Regions from separate parts of the Paraclostridium dentum genome, predicted to be linked through region 3. Evidence: riboswitches for the same ligand, from Rfam matches in the RefSeq annotation. Region 3 holds a riboswitch; each other region holds the start of a gene.

Evidence for each region. A riboswitch is a leader RNA that binds a small molecule or an ion and turns the genes downstream of it on or off. The one in region 3 is predicted to bind thiamine pyrophosphate.
Region 1: it holds a riboswitch for thiamine pyrophosphate, as region 3 does, so the genes downstream of both, thiS (sulfur carrier protein ThiS) here and thiD (bifunctional hydroxymethylpyrimidine kinase/phosphomethylpyrimidine kinase) in region 3, are expected to answer to the same signal.
Region 2: it holds a riboswitch for thiamine pyrophosphate, as region 3 does, so the genes downstream of both, ACN6I1_RS08065 (phosphomethylpyrimidine synthase ThiC) here and thiD (bifunctional hydroxymethylpyrimidine kinase/phosphomethylpyrimidine kinase) in region 3, are expected to answer to the same signal.

What each region holds. Positions count from the first base shown of each region.
Region 1 is NZ_CP183813.1:413,678-419,740, forward strand. Features, by position in the region: gene ACN6I1_RS01765 (phosphatase) at 1-194, shown strand, start outside; gene ACN6I1_RS01770 (30S ribosomal protein S1) at 296-1,525, shown strand; TPP riboswitch at 1,666-1,777, shown strand; gene thiS (sulfur carrier protein ThiS) at 1,972-2,166, shown strand; gene thiF (sulfur carrier protein ThiS adenylyltransferase ThiF) at 2,168-2,971, shown strand; gene ACN6I1_RS01785 (thiazole synthase) at 2,984-3,760, shown strand; gene thiH (2-iminoacetate synthase ThiH) at 3,763-4,878, shown strand; gene ACN6I1_RS01795 (thiamine phosphate synthase) at 4,866-5,453, shown strand; gene ACN6I1_RS01800 (aminotransferase class V-fold PLP-dependent enzyme) at 5,619-6,063, shown strand, end outside.
Region 2 is NZ_CP183813.1:1,773,638-1,779,700, reverse strand. Features, by position in the region: gene ACN6I1_RS08090 (ATP-binding protein) at 1-37, shown strand, start outside; gene ACN6I1_RS08085 (VWA-like domain-containing protein) at 41-1,450, shown strand; gene ACN6I1_RS08080 (hypothetical protein) at 1,622-2,140, shown strand; gene ACN6I1_RS08075 (TraX family protein) at 2,308-3,015, shown strand; gene ACN6I1_RS08070 (hypothetical protein) at 3,063-3,335, opposite strand; partial or broken gene ACN6I1_RS08065 (phosphomethylpyrimidine synthase ThiC) at 3,334-3,642, opposite strand; TPP riboswitch at 3,760-3,865, opposite strand; gene ACN6I1_RS08060 (protein adenylyltransferase SelO) at 4,077-5,549, shown strand; gene ACN6I1_RS08055 (sigma 54-interacting transcriptional regulator) at 5,668-6,063, shown strand, end outside.
Region 3 is NZ_CP183813.1:894,814-900,876, forward strand. Features, by position in the region: gene ACN6I1_RS03950 (SH3 domain-containing protein) at 164-1,045, shown strand; gene ACN6I1_RS03955 (dicarboxylate/amino acid:cation symporter) at 1,366-2,622, shown strand; TPP riboswitch at 2,677-2,779, shown strand; gene thiD (bifunctional hydroxymethylpyrimidine kinase/phosphomethylpyrimidine kinase) at 2,870-3,673, shown strand; gene thiM (hydroxyethylthiazole kinase) at 3,705-4,490, shown strand; gene tenA (thiaminase II) at 4,490-5,167, shown strand; gene thiT (energy-coupled thiamine transporter ThiT) at 5,155-5,757, shown strand; gene thiE (thiamine phosphate synthase) at 5,770-6,063, shown strand, end outside.

The sequences.
Region 1 (6,063 bases), 480 kb from region 3:
AGAATGCTAAAGTTTTATTAAATCTTTGCAAAAAACATGATGTTAAGGTTATTTTAGGTAGTGATGCACATATATACTATCAGGTTGGTAATTTTGAAAATTGTACAAAAACACTAGAAGAAGTAAATTTCCCAGGAAATTTAGTGGTGAATTTTAACGAAGAATATATAAAAGAATATTTTTTTGGAAAGTAAAAACAATTAATAATATCAAATAATATATCGTTAGTGATATAATAGTATATGATTAAATACAAAAATTATATAAACGTTTACATAGGAAGGGATGAAGTTTAATGGAGAACAATCAAACTATGCAAGAACTTTTAGAGCAACAAGAAAAAGAAATGAGTAGTATAAAAATAGGTCAAACAGTAAGCGGAAAAATAACTAAAGTATTATATGATGAGTTACATTTAGAATTAAATTATGGATTTGAAGGAATTATATCTATATCTGAACTTATATTAGCTAAAGATGAAACAATAGAAGATAAGTATAGTGTTGGACAAGAAATAAGTGGAGAAATAACTAAGATAAATCGTAAAGATGGAACAATGTATTTATCAGCTAAAAAAGCTGTTATTGAAGCTACTAGAAAAGAGCTAAAAGAAGCTTTAGATAACCATACTATATTAACTGTTCATGTAGAAAGAAGCATTGAAAAAGGACTATTTGCAAGTTATAAAACAGAGACTGTATTTATACCGTTATCTCAAATAGATGTTACATTTGTAAACAATACAGCTGCATATGTAGGACGTGATTTAGAAGTTTACATGATAGAAATGGATTTAAGAAGAAATAGAATAGTTGCATCTCATAGAGAAGTTGCTCATGAAAGAATAGAAGTTGAAAAGGCAGCTAAAAGAGAAAAAATGAAGGCTGATAGAGAAGCTGAAAGAGCAAGAGTTAAGCAAGCTAAAGAGGATTTATTTAACTCTCTTGAAATAGGTCAAAAAAGAAGTGGTAAAGTAAGTAAAATAATGAACTATGGAGCATTCATAGATTTAGGTGGAATAGAAGGCTTAGCACATATAAATGAATTAGCTTGGCATAGAGTAGAATCAGTTGAAGATGTAGTAAAAGAAGGACAAGAAGTAGATGTATATATTATAAAAATAGACAAAGAAAATAAAAAAGTAGGACTAGCTATAAAAGATATAAACAATGATCCGTGGAATTCTGTAAAAGAAGAAATGCAAGTTGGAGATATTGTTAATGTTAAAGTTTTAAAACTTATAGAAAGAGGAGCTTTTGTAGAGGTTAAACTTGGAGTGGAAGCATTCTTACCAATATCTCAATTAAGCGAAGATAGAGTTATGAAAGTATCTAATGTTGTTAATGTTGGAGATATAATAGACGTTATGATAATAGATATAAAAAATAAAGATAAAAGAATGGTTGTATCATTAAAAGAAGCTACAAAAGAGCCTGAAGAAGATTACTCTGAATTTTTAGAGGTAGAAGAGTCATTAGGATCATTAGGTGATTTATTTAAAGATAAATTCAAAGATTTAAAATAAAAGAAGTGATAAAAATAGTATCTAGTTTTAGCTAGATACTATTTTTATTGTCATATTATAAAAGTATGCATAAAAATATAAGTATTAACTTTTTATTGAATATAAAAAAATACTATGATATACTCAACTTGTAAAAATGAATATAAGGCTAGGGGAGCTATAATTGGATAGTTGAGAAGTAAAGCCATAACTTTCAGACCCTAAAAACCTGATCAAGGTAATTCTTGCGTAGGGAAGCTTAATATAGTAAATAAGCATTATTTTTGATGTATATGAAAGCGTTCTCTGAAAAAGAGGGCGCTTTTTTGCGCAACAGACGAAGTTGTTTGAGTAACGGGACACGAGTTTACCGAGTGGACGTTGACGACATGAAATTTGAGCTACATGAAGTGGTTCGCAGACGTAGTCGCTCAAGCAAAGCGAATTTTATATTTAAGGAGGAATATATGAAGGTAAATGGGAAAGAGATTTGTTTAAAACCTGGGACTACGATTTTAAACTTACTAGATGAATTAAAACTTAAAGTTGATAATGTTGTTGTAGAAGTTAATCTAGATATCATTGAAAATCATCAATATAGCTCATATATATTAAAGTCAGATGATATCGTAGAAGTTATAAGGTTTGTGGGAGGGGGCTAAAGTGAAGCTGTTTATAAATGAAACTTTAGAAACTTTAAATGAGACTGAAGTAAGTATTAATTTTATAAAAGAAAGATTTAAAAAGAATGCAGATGTAGTTATTCTAAATGGATATCCTATTTCAGAAAATAAATTTTTAAAAGATGGAGATAGAGTTACATTAATAAAAAAAGGAGAAAATCCTACATTTGAGGAGTTAGAAAGTTTAATGGTAGCAAGGCATACTCCAAATATACATTCTAGTTTGAAAAAAGGTAAAGTCGTTGTTTTAGGACTTGGAGGTCTTGGTTCTAATATCGCTATATCACTTGCAAGAATAGGAGTAGGACATCTGATATTAGCAGACTTTGATGTAGTTGAACCATCTAACTTAAATAGGCAACAATACTTTATAAGTGATATAGGTAAGTATAAAACAGATGCGATTAAAAATCATATAAAAAATATAAATCCATTTATAAAAATAGATACTGTAAATAAAATTATAGATTCATCAAATATAAATGAATTTGAGGATGTAGATATTATAATGGAGGCATTTGACAATCCTAGATACAAAGCTGAAATTGCAAGTTTTGTATTAAAGAATATGAAAAATAAATACCTTATTTCATCATCTGGAATGGCAGGTTTTTATGATTCTAACATAATAAAAACAAGAAAGATAAAAGATAAATTTTTTATATGTGGGGATGAAGTCAGTGAAGCAAAAGAAGGGGATGGACTTATGGCACCTAGAGTATCGATTTGTGCAAACCATATGGCTAATCTAGCTACAAAGATATTGATAGAATACATAAAATAGAGGGGGATAAAAATGGATAAATTAGTATTAGGGGGACATGAATTTAACAGCAGATTATTAATAGGAACAGGGAAGTATGGCTCAAATGAGATTTTGCCAAAAGTTATAGAATCAAGTGAAAGTGAGATTATAACTGTAGCATTAAGAAGAGTTGATTTAGATAATAAAGATGAAAATATTATAAGTCATATTCCAAAAAAAATGACTATACTACCAAATACTTCAGGTGCAACAAATCATGTTGAAGCAGTTAGAATTGCTAGGATATCTAGAAAAATGGGATGTGGAAATTTCATAAAAATAGAAGTGATAAGTGATTCTAAGTATTTATTACCAGATAACGAAGAAACTATAAAAGCTACTAAAATTTTGGCGGATGAAGGATTTATAGTATTGCCGTATATGACACCAGATTTATATGCAGGAAAAAAACTTGTAGAAGTTGGAGCAGCAGCAGTTATGCCATTAGGCGCACCAATTGGATCTAATAGAGGACTTAAGATGAAAGAAATGATAAAAATTATGATTGATGAAATAGATATACCGATAATCGTTGATGCAGGAATAGGGAAGCCTTCACAAGCTATGGAAGCTATGGAAATGGGAGCAGCTGCGGTACTAGTTAATACTGCAATATCTAGTGCTCAAGATTCAGTGAAAATGGCAAATGCATTTAAATTAGCTGTTGAAGGTGGAAGAGAAGCATATCTAGCTAAAGCTGGTAGAGTAACAAATTATGCAAATGCATCATCACCTTTAACAGGATTTTTAAGCGAGGTAGGTGTTTAGGATTGGGTTTTTATAAATTTATAGATTCATATAAAGATTTTAATATAGATTCTTATTTGAACAATGTAAGCGATGAAGATGTTTTGAGAAGTCTACAAAAGGATAGCTTAGATGAATATGACTTATTAAACTTACTATCAAAAACAGCAACTAAGTATCTTGAACTAATGGCCCAAAAGGCAAATGAAATAACAAATAGATACTTTGGAAAAACTATACTTTTATATACCCCTATGTATATTTCAAATTTTTGTGTAAACAAATGCGTATACTGTGGTTACAATATAGATTCTGATATAAAGAGAAAAAAACTAAATGTAGATGAGATATACAATGAAGGACTAGCTATATCTAAAGATGGATTTAAACATTTATTACTTTTAACAGGAGAAAGTAAAATCCATTCAGATGTAAAATATATAGGAGATGCTGTCTCTGTTTTAAATGATATTTTCCCATCTATAACAATAGAGGTTTATCCAATGGATGAGGATGAATATATATACCTATATGAGAAAGGAGTTGAAGGTATTACTATATATCAAGAAACATACAATGAAAAAATATATAAAAATGTTCACTTAAAAGGACCTAAATCTAATTATAAATATAGATTAGATGCTCCAGAGAGAGCTGCAAAATCTGGAATGAGAAGTATATCTATAGGAGCTTTATTAGGACTTAATGATTTTAGAGAAGAAACTTTTTTTACTTTAATGCATGGAAGATATATAAGAAATAAATATCCTCAAGTTGATGTATCATACTCAATACCTAGAATAAGACCTTTTAAAGGGTGTTATGAAAATCTTATAGAAGTTAGTGATAGAGATTTAGTACAAGTTATGATAGTTATGAGGTTGTTTGATAATCAAGGCGGAATAAATTTATCTACTAGAGAAAGTTTAAGTCTAAGAAAAAATTTAATTCCTCTGGGAGTTACAAAATTAAGTGCGGGAGTATCTACTAATGTAGGGGGACATTCATTAGATGGAGAGGGAACAGAACAATTTAAAATAAGTGATGAAAGTAGTATATTACAAATAAAAAAAATGCTTAATGATATAGGCTACCAACAAATATTTAAAGATTGGGAAAGATTTCAGTGTACCTTATAACTAATAGACATTTATGTAATGAGAAAAGATATTTAGAAATATTAGAAGAAGCATCTTTTAATGGTGTTGAAAATATTATATTAAGAGAAAAAGATTTGAAAAATGATAAGTTAAAAAACCTGTATTTTAAAACTAGAGAACGTGTAAATAAAGAAACGAAAATTATAATAAATAGTAATTATGAAATTTTCAACTCAGTAGATGCTGATGGGATACATATGCCGTTTGATATGTTTAAAAAATTTAAGAATAAACTTGAATATAAAGAAAAGATTATTGGAGTATCTACACATAGTATAGAAGAGATTATTGAGGTGAAAAAATATTCAGTTTCCTATTTAATATTTTCACATATATATGAAACTAAGTGTAAATTTGATTTAAAGCCAAAGGGAATAAGTTTATTAAAGCAAGCTCAAAGTGAATTAAATGGATATGATATAAAGTTAATAGCACTAGGAGGAATTTTACCAAATAATTCGAAAGAAACTTTAAATTGCTGTGATGATATCGCAGTTATGTCTAGTATTATGGAATCGGATAATGTAAAAGATACAATTAAAAGTTTTTTATAAATAGGCTATCCTAAAACCATTGAATAAATGGGTATAGGATAGTTTTTTACGTTTGAAATTTACATGTAATAGATACAATGAAAGCACATTATGAACTAATTTTGAATACTATTAATGAAGAGTTAATATAAATATTTTTAAATTTGTTTTTTAGGGGGAAAATAAATGTATAGAAAAGAAGTCAATTATAGACCTATGTTTGATGGAGTAGATTTAACCATAAAACTAGGAGATGGAGCGTATGCAACGCCTATATGCTTTGACAATGGAGCAACAACACCTCCTTTTAAATGTGTAGACAGAGAAATTTTAAAACACATGCAAATGTATGGATCTATAGGTAGAGGTAAGGGGCCGAAATCAGAGTACTCAAATAGAGTTTATGAAAAATGCAGAGATTATATGAAGGAATATTTTAACTTAAAAGATGATGATAGATATACAGTAATATTTACAAAAAATACAACAGAAGGAATAAATTTATTAGCAAATGCATTGATAAATAGCAAATATGATAAAGTTATTACTACAAGAATGGAGCATCATGCCAATGACCTCCCATGGAGGTACAATGCAAATGTTATTTATATAGATGTAGATAATCAAGGAA
Region 2 (6,063 bases), 880 kb from region 3:
ACTATATTTTGAATCTTATAGTCTAATAAGGGGATAGAGCATGGAAAATTATTTTATTAAACAAACAGAAGGTCTTTATTATAGAGCAAATGAAATAATTAATCAATTTTCTATGTTAAAAGCTAACCGTAAAGGCGAAAAATTTGAGCTAGATGTACCAAAAGACTTTAAAAATGAATTTTTTAAACTTGTAGATAAAGTTAGCTTAAGCATCATGGAAGATAAAGATAACTTCTATGGATATTTTTTATTTCAGATGGGAAGGGAAATAAGATTTGATATCAGTAGTCCCACTGCTGTAAACTTTAAAGGTGCAAAGTATATTATATATTTTAATCCTTTAATATTTTTAAACCTGAACATGAGACAAATGGAAAGTACAATAAAACATGAAATTCTTCACGTAGTATCAATGCATTTACTAAGAGCTAAAAAGCTAAAAGGAAATTACAGCACATTAGCTATAAACATGGCTATGGATATAGTAGTAAATAAGTTTTTAAATAACCTACCTCCATATGCTACAACTTTAGAATCAGTAAATGTAAAATATTCTATGAAGCTTGAGCCATATGAAACATTTGAATATTATGTTGAAAATATTCAGACTGAACTTAACTTGATGGAACAAGATGATGAAGGTGAAGTAGATGATAGTAATGTAGGAGAAGATATAGAAACTGAATTTAGTCCTGAACATACTCATGATATATGGGAAGACTCAGAAGATATCGAAGAAAGAACTTTTAAAGAATTTACTGAAAAATTTGTTAATAATGCTCAAAAAGGAAAACTTCCAGACTATTTAGAAGAAATTATATCAGCTCTTAAAAATAGTAAAGGTGAATTACCATGGAATTTATATTTAAAAAAATTGATGGGAACAGTTGAAAGTAATAAAAAGAAGACTATAACAAGACGAAATAGAAGACAGCCAAATAGATTGGACTTAAGAGGCGAACTTAGAGGGCATAAAGCAGAAATAGCAGTTGCACTTGATATAAGTGGAAGCATTAGCGATGAAGAATTTAAGCAAGCTATTAAGGAAGTACTTAACATAGTTAAAAATTACAATCAAGAAATTACTATAATTGAATGCGATAATGAAATTAAAAGAACTTATAAAGTTAAATCTTATAAAGATATAAAAGATAGACTTAAAATAAGAGGTGGAACTAAGTTTTCGCCAGTGTTTAGGTATGCTAATAATAAAAAAGTTAACTTATTGGTGTATTTTACAGATGGCAAAGGTGAAGATAGATTACAGACAATTCCTATAGGATATAAAATTTTATGGGTTATATCTGGAAGAGGAGATAAATTGTCTTTAAAAGAGCCTTATGGAGCAGTTAAAAAACTTAGTAAGGTTAAAGTTAAGGAAGAAACTATTGATATGAATGATGTTAGAGATGATGGATACTCAATGAATAATCAAGCTCCAACATTGTAAGTTATTAAAGCACATTGATAAAAAATCGATGTGCTTTATTTTTTAATATTAAGTAAAATATATTTAATTAATATTTGTGGATAAACTATTACGAATCAAACTTGAGCATGATATATATAAACTTTGGGCAATATTAAAATAAATAGCATTTATAAAGGAGTAGACATATATATGATTAAAAAGTTACTTATTATTATTTTAGTTAGTATTTTTATAACACCCTTTTCTTCACAAATTACATTTGCAGAAGGTAGATATTATCCTAAAGTGGAAAACTTGCAAGGTAAAGAACAACTAATTAATGAACTTGAGGAGTTAAAGAGAATTAGAGAAAATATGAGTACAATCAATATTAAGGCTGATTTAGATTCGGAGGGTTTAAAACATGCAAATAAGTATATAAGTGCATATTTAACAGAGCTTAATTCAGTAAGAAATGATTTAGAAACTCATAGAGTTAATTATAAGAATTCTTTTGCTGATTTGTATTTCTCAGAGCAAATTCAATTTATAGCTGATAGTTATATAATAAGTTTGAGACAACAGCAAAACTTATTAAGACAATTAGATAAAAATAATCCTGACGCAAAAAAATTGTTTGAATCTGATTATCTTACTCCAGCATATTACTATGTAACATTAGGAGATCAAATGTATTCATATATAGTTGAATATTTTTCCATTTTATAAATATTAATAAAGAAAAACATGTTGAATATTTCAACATGTTTTTTTCTTTCAAAAATGTAATGTTTATGAAAGATATATAAATATTAATAAAAATATACTTATGATAATCTTATATACGAATATACAAAAGAATTAACATATGAAGTAGAAATCAAAGGAGAAAAAATATGCAAAAGTTCAGTAGCTTTACACTAAAAATTATGGCAATTATATTTATGGCGATGGATCATATATATACTTATTTTAGCCCTGCTGGTGTTGACATTCCTATATGGTTTGGATACTTAGGTAAATTAGCATCACCAATATTCTTTTATCTGATAGTAGAAGGATTTTTCTATACGAGAAGCAGGACTAAATATATAACTAGAGTTTTTTCAATGGGAGTAGTTATGATAGGGGTAGATTTTTTAATTGGAATTCATAACAATATTTTCTTATCAATAGGATGCGCTTTAGTAATGCTTGTAGGAATAGATACAGCTAAAAATAAAGAAAATGAGTTAACTAAGAGAGTAATAGGAGCTTTACTAGCTATTGTATTCATGGTTATAGGTGGGTTATTTACTGAGTCGTCTATATTTGGAGTAGCTATGGTATTAATATTTTATTTCTTTAGAGATAAAAAACTTATTATGTCTATATTATACATTGCAATGGGATTATTTGTTTTGATGAGTGCAATGGGTCCAAATTTTATAGAAGCAGCAACATTATGGGATTATCAATGGATGATGGTATTTGCAATAATTCCGATACTTATGTACAATGGTAAGTTAGGATTAAGCAATAAGTTTATAAAATGGATGTTTTATTGGTTCTATCCAATACATCTAATTGTAATTGTATCTTTAGCAAAATTAATAGCTAATTAATTTTAAAAAGGAAGTAATTTAAATTACTTCCTTTTTTATTTACATAATTATAAAAAACATTTTAAACATGTAGTTTTATTTTTAGGTAGTACATTTAAAAATCCTGATATACTTAGATACCCCAAGCTATCAGAACCTATGAAATTTGCAATTTCATTTAAAGTCATAGCTGAACCTATAAGTTCAGATTTTGATGTATTTATACCTAAACAACAAGGGGATGTAACTATAGGCGAAGCGACTCTATAATGAATTTCTTTTGCACCTGCATTTTTAAGAAGATATACTATTTTTTTACAAGTTGTACCTCTTATTTTCAAAAGAGCTTAAATCCATTATAGCCTCAGCGTTCATATCTAAAGCTAATTGAACTTTTTTCATTTCTTCATCAATGTCATAGCAATCCTTAGATATACCCAAGTTTACATTAATTTTTGTTCTTAGGTTTTTCCCAACACCTTCAGGGTTTAAAGACTTATGATTTTTATTAGCTGGAATGACTATTTGTCCATTTGCAATTAAGTTTTTTAAAACTTCTATATCCATATTTTCTTTTTTAGCTACTATTTCCATTTCCTTTGTAGTAATACCTTTTTTAGCAGCATCCATTTGAGTTGTGTAATTCATTTTTAAATCCCCTTTACTTTATATTTTATTAAAAAATAAAAAAGAAGCTTTACCATAAGATAAAGCTTCTTTACGAAATATTATAAAATAGACTAAAAAATATAGTCATAATCATAATCTTGAAGAAAATAACTTTCCTACGGTAGTTCTAACTACTTCAGGTTCAAAGGGTTAATGGTATAAATCCATCTCTCAGCCAAAAGTGGCACCCCTAGTTAAATATATTTAATTTTAAATAATAATAAATTTGCAACTTCAAAATCATTATAGTCTTAAAAAATTACTATGTAAAGGTTTTTTTGAAAGCTTTTAATTTATAAAAACATAAATTACATATTTTTAGTTTATTTAGAAAATTTAAAATATCTAATTTAAAACTGTAAATAAGGGTATCTTATATTTATAAAATTAATTATTTATAGTAAGGAGAAAAAATGGAAAATAATAAAAAAAATATAGAAACAGGATGGAATTTAAATAATAGTTACATGAATTTACCAGACTTTTTTTATAGCAAAATAAATTTAAATCCAGTACCTTCACCTAGCTTAGTTATTCTAAATGATTCTTTAGCTAAATTTTTAGGGTTAAATATAGATAACCTTAAAAGTAAGGATGGAGTAGAATTACTTTCAGGAAATAAAAAGATAGACGAAGGTGCTTTTATAGCTCAAGCATATGCAGGACATCAATTTGGACATTTTACAATGCTAGGAGATGGGAGAGCATTGCTGATAGGAGAGCAAATAAATCCATCAGGAAATAGATTTGATATTCAGCTTAAAGGCTCTGGTAAAACACCTTACTCTAGAGGAGGAGATGGTAGAGCTGTTCTTGGGCCGATGCTTCGTGAATATATAATAAGTGAAGCTATGTACGGTCTTGGAGTTCCAACAACTCGAAGTCTAGCAGTAATAAAAACTGGAGAATCTGTGATTCGTGAAAATATAAAAAAAGGAGCAATTTTAACACGTGTAGCTTCTAGTCATATTAGATTTGGAACATTTGAATATGCTCTAAATTATGGAGGAGTCAACTTAGTTAGAGAGTTGGCTGATTATACAATCAATAGACATTACTCACATATAAAACATGATGAAGATAAATATATTAACTTACTTAAAGAAGTGATAAATGCTCATGCTAAACTTGTTGCTAAATGGCAAAGTATTGGATTTATCCATGGGGTTATGAATACTGATAATATGACTATAAGTGGAGAGAGTATTGACTATGGACCTTGTGCATTTATGGATAATTATAATCCAGATACTGTTTTTAGCTCTATTGATAGATATGGAAGATATTCATATGAAAATCAACCAAATATGGCTGAATGGAATTTATGTAGATTTGCTGAAACTCTATTGCCGTTAATAAGTGATGATAAAAATGAAGCTATAAAAATTGCGCAAGATGCTATTTCTGATTTCTCAGAAATTTATTATTTAAATTGGATTAAAAATATGAGATTCAAATTAGGATTATTCGATGAAGAATTACAAGACAAAGCATTGATAGAAGATTTACTTAGTATTATGGAAAAATATAGTGAAGATTTTACTAACACTTTTATAGCATTAACATTTAATAATATTAATAAAAAAGGAATGTTTGATAGTGAAGAATTTAAATCTTGGTACAACTTATGGAAAGAAAGATTAAAAAGACAAGAAAATTCTCAAGATGAAGTTTTTAAGTTAATGAAAAAATCAAATCCAGCAGTAATACCAAGAAATCATAGAGTAGAAGAAGCTTTAGAAGCTGCTGATAAAGGTGATTTTACTTTCTTTAAAAAACTTATAACTGTACTTGAAAAACCATATGAACATTCTAAAGATCAAGAGGAATATGCAAAATTGCCTAAGCCTTCAAGTTGTGCTTATAGAACTTATTGTGGAACATAATAAATTATTAAAAACAAATAAAAACCATATTGATGAAAATAATCAATATGGTTTTTATTTGTTTTTATAATATAATAAGGATAACAATACTACGTAAAAGTTAAAAGGAGTTTACTTAATGAAAACTATAGCTGTAGTGACAGATGGGATGTCAAAATTAGAATTATTTTTAAATGAAAATATAGAGTTGATTTTTAAAGATAAAGTGAAAATTAAAAACTATTACCTTAACAAATTATCAAATAAGGAAATAATTAAAGGTGATGTAGTTCTTGCAATGATAGACAATAGAGCTTTAAGGATAAAAGAATATGTTAAAGATACTAAAAAAATAATAAAAATAAATAGAAGTATAAAGCAAAAAGATGTTTATAAGTTATTTTCTTTACCCGAAGGAATTGATGTATTAGTTGTAAATGATAATGAATCTACTGTGCTTGAAACAATATCTACTTTATATAATGTAGGTATAAATCATTTAAATTTCATACCTTATGATTCAAATAAAGAATAT
Region 3 (6,063 bases):
TTTTTCTGGTAATTATAGAAAATGTGTTTACAAAGGTCCAAAAATATATTATCATTAATTAAAAGTTACAGAAAAGTAACAAATTCATAAAATACGAATTTTACAAGACATAATGGTCAATAATATATAATTTTTATTTATTTAAATTAACTGGAGGGATACTATGAGTATGAATAAAAGAGCGAGGAAATCATCATTAATATTAGCATTAGGATTAGTTGTAGGAGGACTTTATACATCTACAAGTAATATATATGCAGCAGAAAGAGAAGTAGTTAAAGCAGAAAAATTAAATGTAAGAAAAGGTCCATCAATAGAAGAACAAAGAGTAGGATCATTAGACAGAGGTATGGTAGTTGAAATATTAGAAACAAATAATGGATGGAATAAGATTAAGCTTACTGATGGAAATGAAGGATGGGTAAGTGGAGATTATACTGATAAAGAAAATGCAACTGTAACTGCTAGCAAATTAAATGTAAGAAAAGGGCCAGCTACAGAACATGATAAATTAGATACATTAGATAAAAATACAGAAATTAAACTTTTAGAAGAACAAAATAATTGGTATAGAATTAAATTAGATGATAAAAAAGAAGGATGGGTTTGTGGTGATTATGTTTTAACAGAATCTCAAGCTAAAGAACAAGAACAAAACCAAGCTAAACAACAAGCTAATGATACAGTTAAAGAAGTTAAGAGTGCGTCTACAGTATCTGATGCAACAACAAATGAAGCTTCTAACTCACAAGCAGAAGCTTCATCTAATAACAACAATGGAACATCAATGTCTATAGAAGCAACAGCATATGCTGGAGATACTATAACTTCAACAGGAACTACTCCTAAATGGGGAACTATAGCAGTTGACCCAACTGTAATACCATATGGAACAAAAGTATATATACCTAAGTTTGACATGGTATTTACAGCAGAAGACTGTGGAAGTGCTATAAAAGGTAAAAGAATAGATATATTTATGAACAGTGAAGCAGAATGTGTTAAGTTTGGAAGACAAAACATGGAAATAAAAATATTAAAATAATTGACATAAAAAAGACGGTACGTTAAGTAAAGTTACTTACGTACCGTCTTTTTTTATTAAAAATATAAAGAATAATCGTATATGTATGAATAAAAATAAGTAGAAAAATGTAATAGTTTGAAAATTAAGTTTTTTAAGTTGATTTTAGAATATATATAAAGTTATATCCAAGATAGACAAAATATAATAAAGTTAAAAATATACTTACTTAATTATATTAAGTTAAAATGCGTTTTAATATGCTTAAACTTTAAAAAATTACAAAAAAGTTGGATTTTAGTGTATAATATTAATATGATAAAGAGATGGAGGAAACACATATGAGGAAACTTGGATTAACGAGTAAAATATTAATTGGATTATTTTTAGGAATGTTATTTGGTGTAATACTTAGCAAAATGCCAGGTAGTTATATTAAAGATACAGTTTTATTAGGTGGAATTATAAATGTAATAGGAAATGGGTTCACAAAGGCTATAAAAATGATGGTAGTGCCACTAGTATTTGTTTCATTAGTATGCGGTGTATCTGCTATGGAAGATATAAAGAAGTTAGGTAGAATTGGATTTAAAACTATGGGATTCTATTTAATGACAACAGCTGTAGCTATTTGTATATCATTAGCTTTAGGAGTTTTATTAAAGCCAGGTGCAGGACTTGATTTAGGAACTGTAGCTAGTCAATCTACTACGATAGCAAAAAATCAGTCACTATCAGAAATAATATTAAATATGATACCATCAAACCCTATAGAGGCTTTTGCAAAAGGGGAAATGTTACAAATAATATTCTTTGCAATGCTTACTGGAGTATCAATAAGTTTAGTAGGAGAAAAGGCAAAACCTTTAAAAAAATTATTTGAGTGTGCAAATGAAGTTTGTATGAAAATGGTTAGTGTAATAATGATGTTTGCACCTTTTGGAGTATTTGCACTTATTACAAATACTTTCTCTACAGTAGGAGCAGATGCAATAGGATCATTAGTTAAATATATATTAGTTGTATTACTAGGACTATTACTACATGTAGTGGTGGTTTATGGAGGATCATTAAAAGTATTTACAAAAGTTAGTTTCATTGGATTTGTACGTAAATTTTCAAAAGTAGCTGCAGTTACTTTTTCAACTGCATCAAGTAATGCTTCTGTTCCAGTAAGTTTAGAGCTTATGGAAGAAATGGGAGTTAGTAAAAGTATACGTTCATTTACAATACCTATGGGAGCTACTATAAACATGGACGGAACAGCTATAATGCAAGGTGTAGCAGCTTTATTTATAGCGCAAGTTTATGGAGTTCATTTAGGTATCAACGATATGTTAACAATAGTTTTAACAGCAACTTTAGCATCAGTTGGAACAGCAGGAGTTCCAGGTGTTGGTATGATAATGCTATCAATGGTGCTTCAATCAGTAGGACTTCCACTTGAAGGTATTGGACTTATAATGGGAGTAGAAAGAATTATAGACATGTTTAGAACTACAGTAAATGTTATGGGAGACAACACTTGTACACTTGTAGTTGCAAGTAGTGAAAAAGAGTTAGAAGTAACTAATATAGATGCGGCAGAAGTAGCGTAATAAATTTTTATTGACATATAAATTTAGTGAGCTATAATTAAACTGTAATCTAAAATGAATAGCTAGGGGTGCCCCAACGGCTGAGAGATGAATTTATTCATTAACCCTCAAACCTGATCTGGATAATACCAGCGTAGGAAAGCTTTACTAAATATACAAATGAAATTTATTTGCATAGTAAATTAAAAGCTATATTCCTACAGGAATATAGCTTTTTTTAATACAAAAATCAAGGGGGAAACATCTAATGGAAAAGTATAAAGTGCCAACACTTACAATAGCAGGTTCAGATTCATCAGGAGGTGCAGGTATACAAGCAGACCTAAAGACATTTAGTGCTATAGGAACTTATGGAATGAGCGTAATAACAGCTATAACTGCTCAAAACACTCATGGAGTATTTTTAGTAGAAGATTTAAGCAAAGAAATAATACAAAAACAAATAGAGGTAGTATTTGATGATATACCACCTAAAGCAGTAAAAATAGGAATGGTATCTAGCCCAGAAATAATAAAGGCGATTGTTGAATCTTTAGATAAATATAATCCAAAGTACTTAGTAGTAGATCCAGTAATGATATCTAAAAGTGGATATTCACTTTTAAAACCTGAGGCTAAAGATAATTTAATAAAATATCTTATACCTAAAGCATACATAATAACGCCAAATACATTAGAGGCTGAGGAAATAACAGGGATTAAAATTGATAATGTAGAGGACATGAAATTAGTTGGGAAAAAAATATTAGAACTAGGACCTAAGTATGTGTTAATGAAAGGTGGACACTTAGATGGGGATGCAGTAGATGTTTTAATAGGTAAGGATACATTTGAAATTTATAAAAGCGAAAGATTGGATAGAAAAAACACTCATGGAACAGGATGCACCTTATCATCTGCAATAACTGCAAATTTAGCACTAGGATTTGATATAGTACAAGCTGTTTCCAATGCAAAAGACTATATAACTAACGCTATAAGACATAGCTTTGATATAGGTGGAGGAGTAGGACCAGTACACCATTTTTATAAATTTGACTCAAATAAATAGATATAAGCATTTAAAAGGGAGAGATGAAATTATGTTTGAATTATTAAATAAAGTTAAAGAAATTAACCCATTAGTACTTCATTACACTAACGAAGTTACAATTAATGATTGTGCAAATATAACTTTAGCTATAGGTGCAAGTCCACTGATGAGTTATTCTTATGAAGAAGCAGAAGAAATAATACCTATTGCAAGTTCTGTAGTAATAAATATTGGAACAATGAATTCCTCTCATAGAGAATTATTTGTAAAGGCTGGTAAAATAGCGAATAAGCATAAAAAGCCAGTTATATTAGATCCAGTAGGGGTATTTGCAACACCTTCAAGATCTTTGTTAGTAAAAACTTTATTAAACGAAGTAAAGTTTGACGTAATTAAAGGTAATGCAGCTGAAATTAAGTACATAGGTGGATTTAATGTAAAAGGAAAAGGTGTAGATTCATTTGATGATGATGAAAACATAGACGATATTATTAAGAAAGTTGCTAAAAAACTAGAATGTGTGGTAGTAGCTACTGGAAAAGTAGATGTAGTAACTGATGGCGATAAAATTATAAAAATACATAATGGAACTCCTAAACTAAAAGGAATAACAGGCACTGGATGTATGAGTGCTAGTTTAATAGGGAGTTATTTAGGAGCTAGTAATGAAATTTTAAATTCTGCAGCAATGGGTGTTCTTACAATGAGTTTATGTGGAGAATTAACAGATATAGACAAGATAGGGATTGGAAGCTTTAAAGTAAATTTAATGGACAATATATATAAATTAAATGAAGATAAGTTAAAAGAGTCTTCAAGGGTGGAGGTATTTTAATGAAATTTACAGATTGCTTGTTTGAAGAAGTTAAAGATATATGGGAAAGTTATTTAAATCATCCATTTGTAAGAGAAATAGGAGAAGGAACTTTACCAAAAGATAAATTTAAAAGATATCTTATACAAGATTACTTATATTTAAAAGAATTTGCTAAAGTTTTTGCAATGGGAGTAATAAAAGCAGATACAGTTAAAGAAATGAAGTTTTTCAATAAAGCAGCTAAGGGATCTATGGAAGACGAAACTGCTATACATGTTGAATATATGAAAAAATTAGGAGTACCTCCGATTGAGGCTGAAAAATGTAAATATGAACTAGTTTCAAGTAGCTATACAAGTTACATGCAAGCTGTTTCATTAACAGGAGGAGTTAAAGAAATTGTAATGGCTACATTACCTTGTAACTGGAGTTACAATTATATAGGTCATTATTTATATGAAACTTATAAAGATAATTTAGATAATAATTATTATAAAGAATGGATAGAGATGTATGCAGATCAAGAATTTGATGATGTATTAATAGATTGGTTAGAATACACAAATGAGTTATGTAAAGATTTAACTGAAGATGAGACAAAGAAGCTTAAAGAAATATTTGTTAAATCAAGTTTATATGAATTAGATTTTTGGAATATGGCATATGAAGAGGCGAAGAAAAAATGTCAAGCGTAGTAATTATAATAATAAGTTTAGTAATATTATTTATGTATGCAAAAGATATAAATAAAAAGAAGTTTGCTACTAAAGAGATAGTAATGATAGCTATGTTTAGTGCTATATCATTTATACTTTATATGATACAATTCATAAGATATCCGCAAGGTGGAGGTATAACGTTATTTTCGATGCTGCCTACGATGTTGCTAGCTATATTATATGGTCGTGAGGCAGGGCTAACAGGTGGATTGATATTTGGATTACTAAAACTATTAAATGGAGCTTATGTAGTGCATCCAGCACAATTTTTATTAGATTATATATTATCAAATATGGCACTTGGATTAGCAGGATCATTTGGAAGAGAGAAAAAAAGCGATATGTTCAAAGGATGCTTATTTGCAAGTAGTTTAAGTGTATTGATAAGCATAATATCAGGAGTAGTATATTTTGGACAGTATGCGCCAGAGGGAATGAATATAGTACTTTATTCTTGTATATATAATATATCAAGTGCAGGAGTTGAAGGATTACTTTCTAGTATAATACTAGTTTTATTACCTATAAAAAGATTTCAAAAAGTGTTGAAATTATCAACTAATTAAAGGGAGAACAAAATGGAAGAAAAATTAAAATTATATTTAGTGACTGACTCAGAAATACTAAATGGAAGAGATTTTTATAAATGTATAGAAGATGCATTAAAAGGTGGGGTAACAACTTTACAATTAAGAGAAAAAAATGCAAATGGAAAAGAGTTTTTAGAAAAAGCATATAAATTAAGAGCTCTTACTAAAAAATATGATGCTTTATTTATAATAAATGACAGAGTAGACATTGCTATGCTTTGTGATGCAGATGGTGTTCATGTTGGACAAAGTGATATACCTTTAGAAGAAGTGAGAAGATTA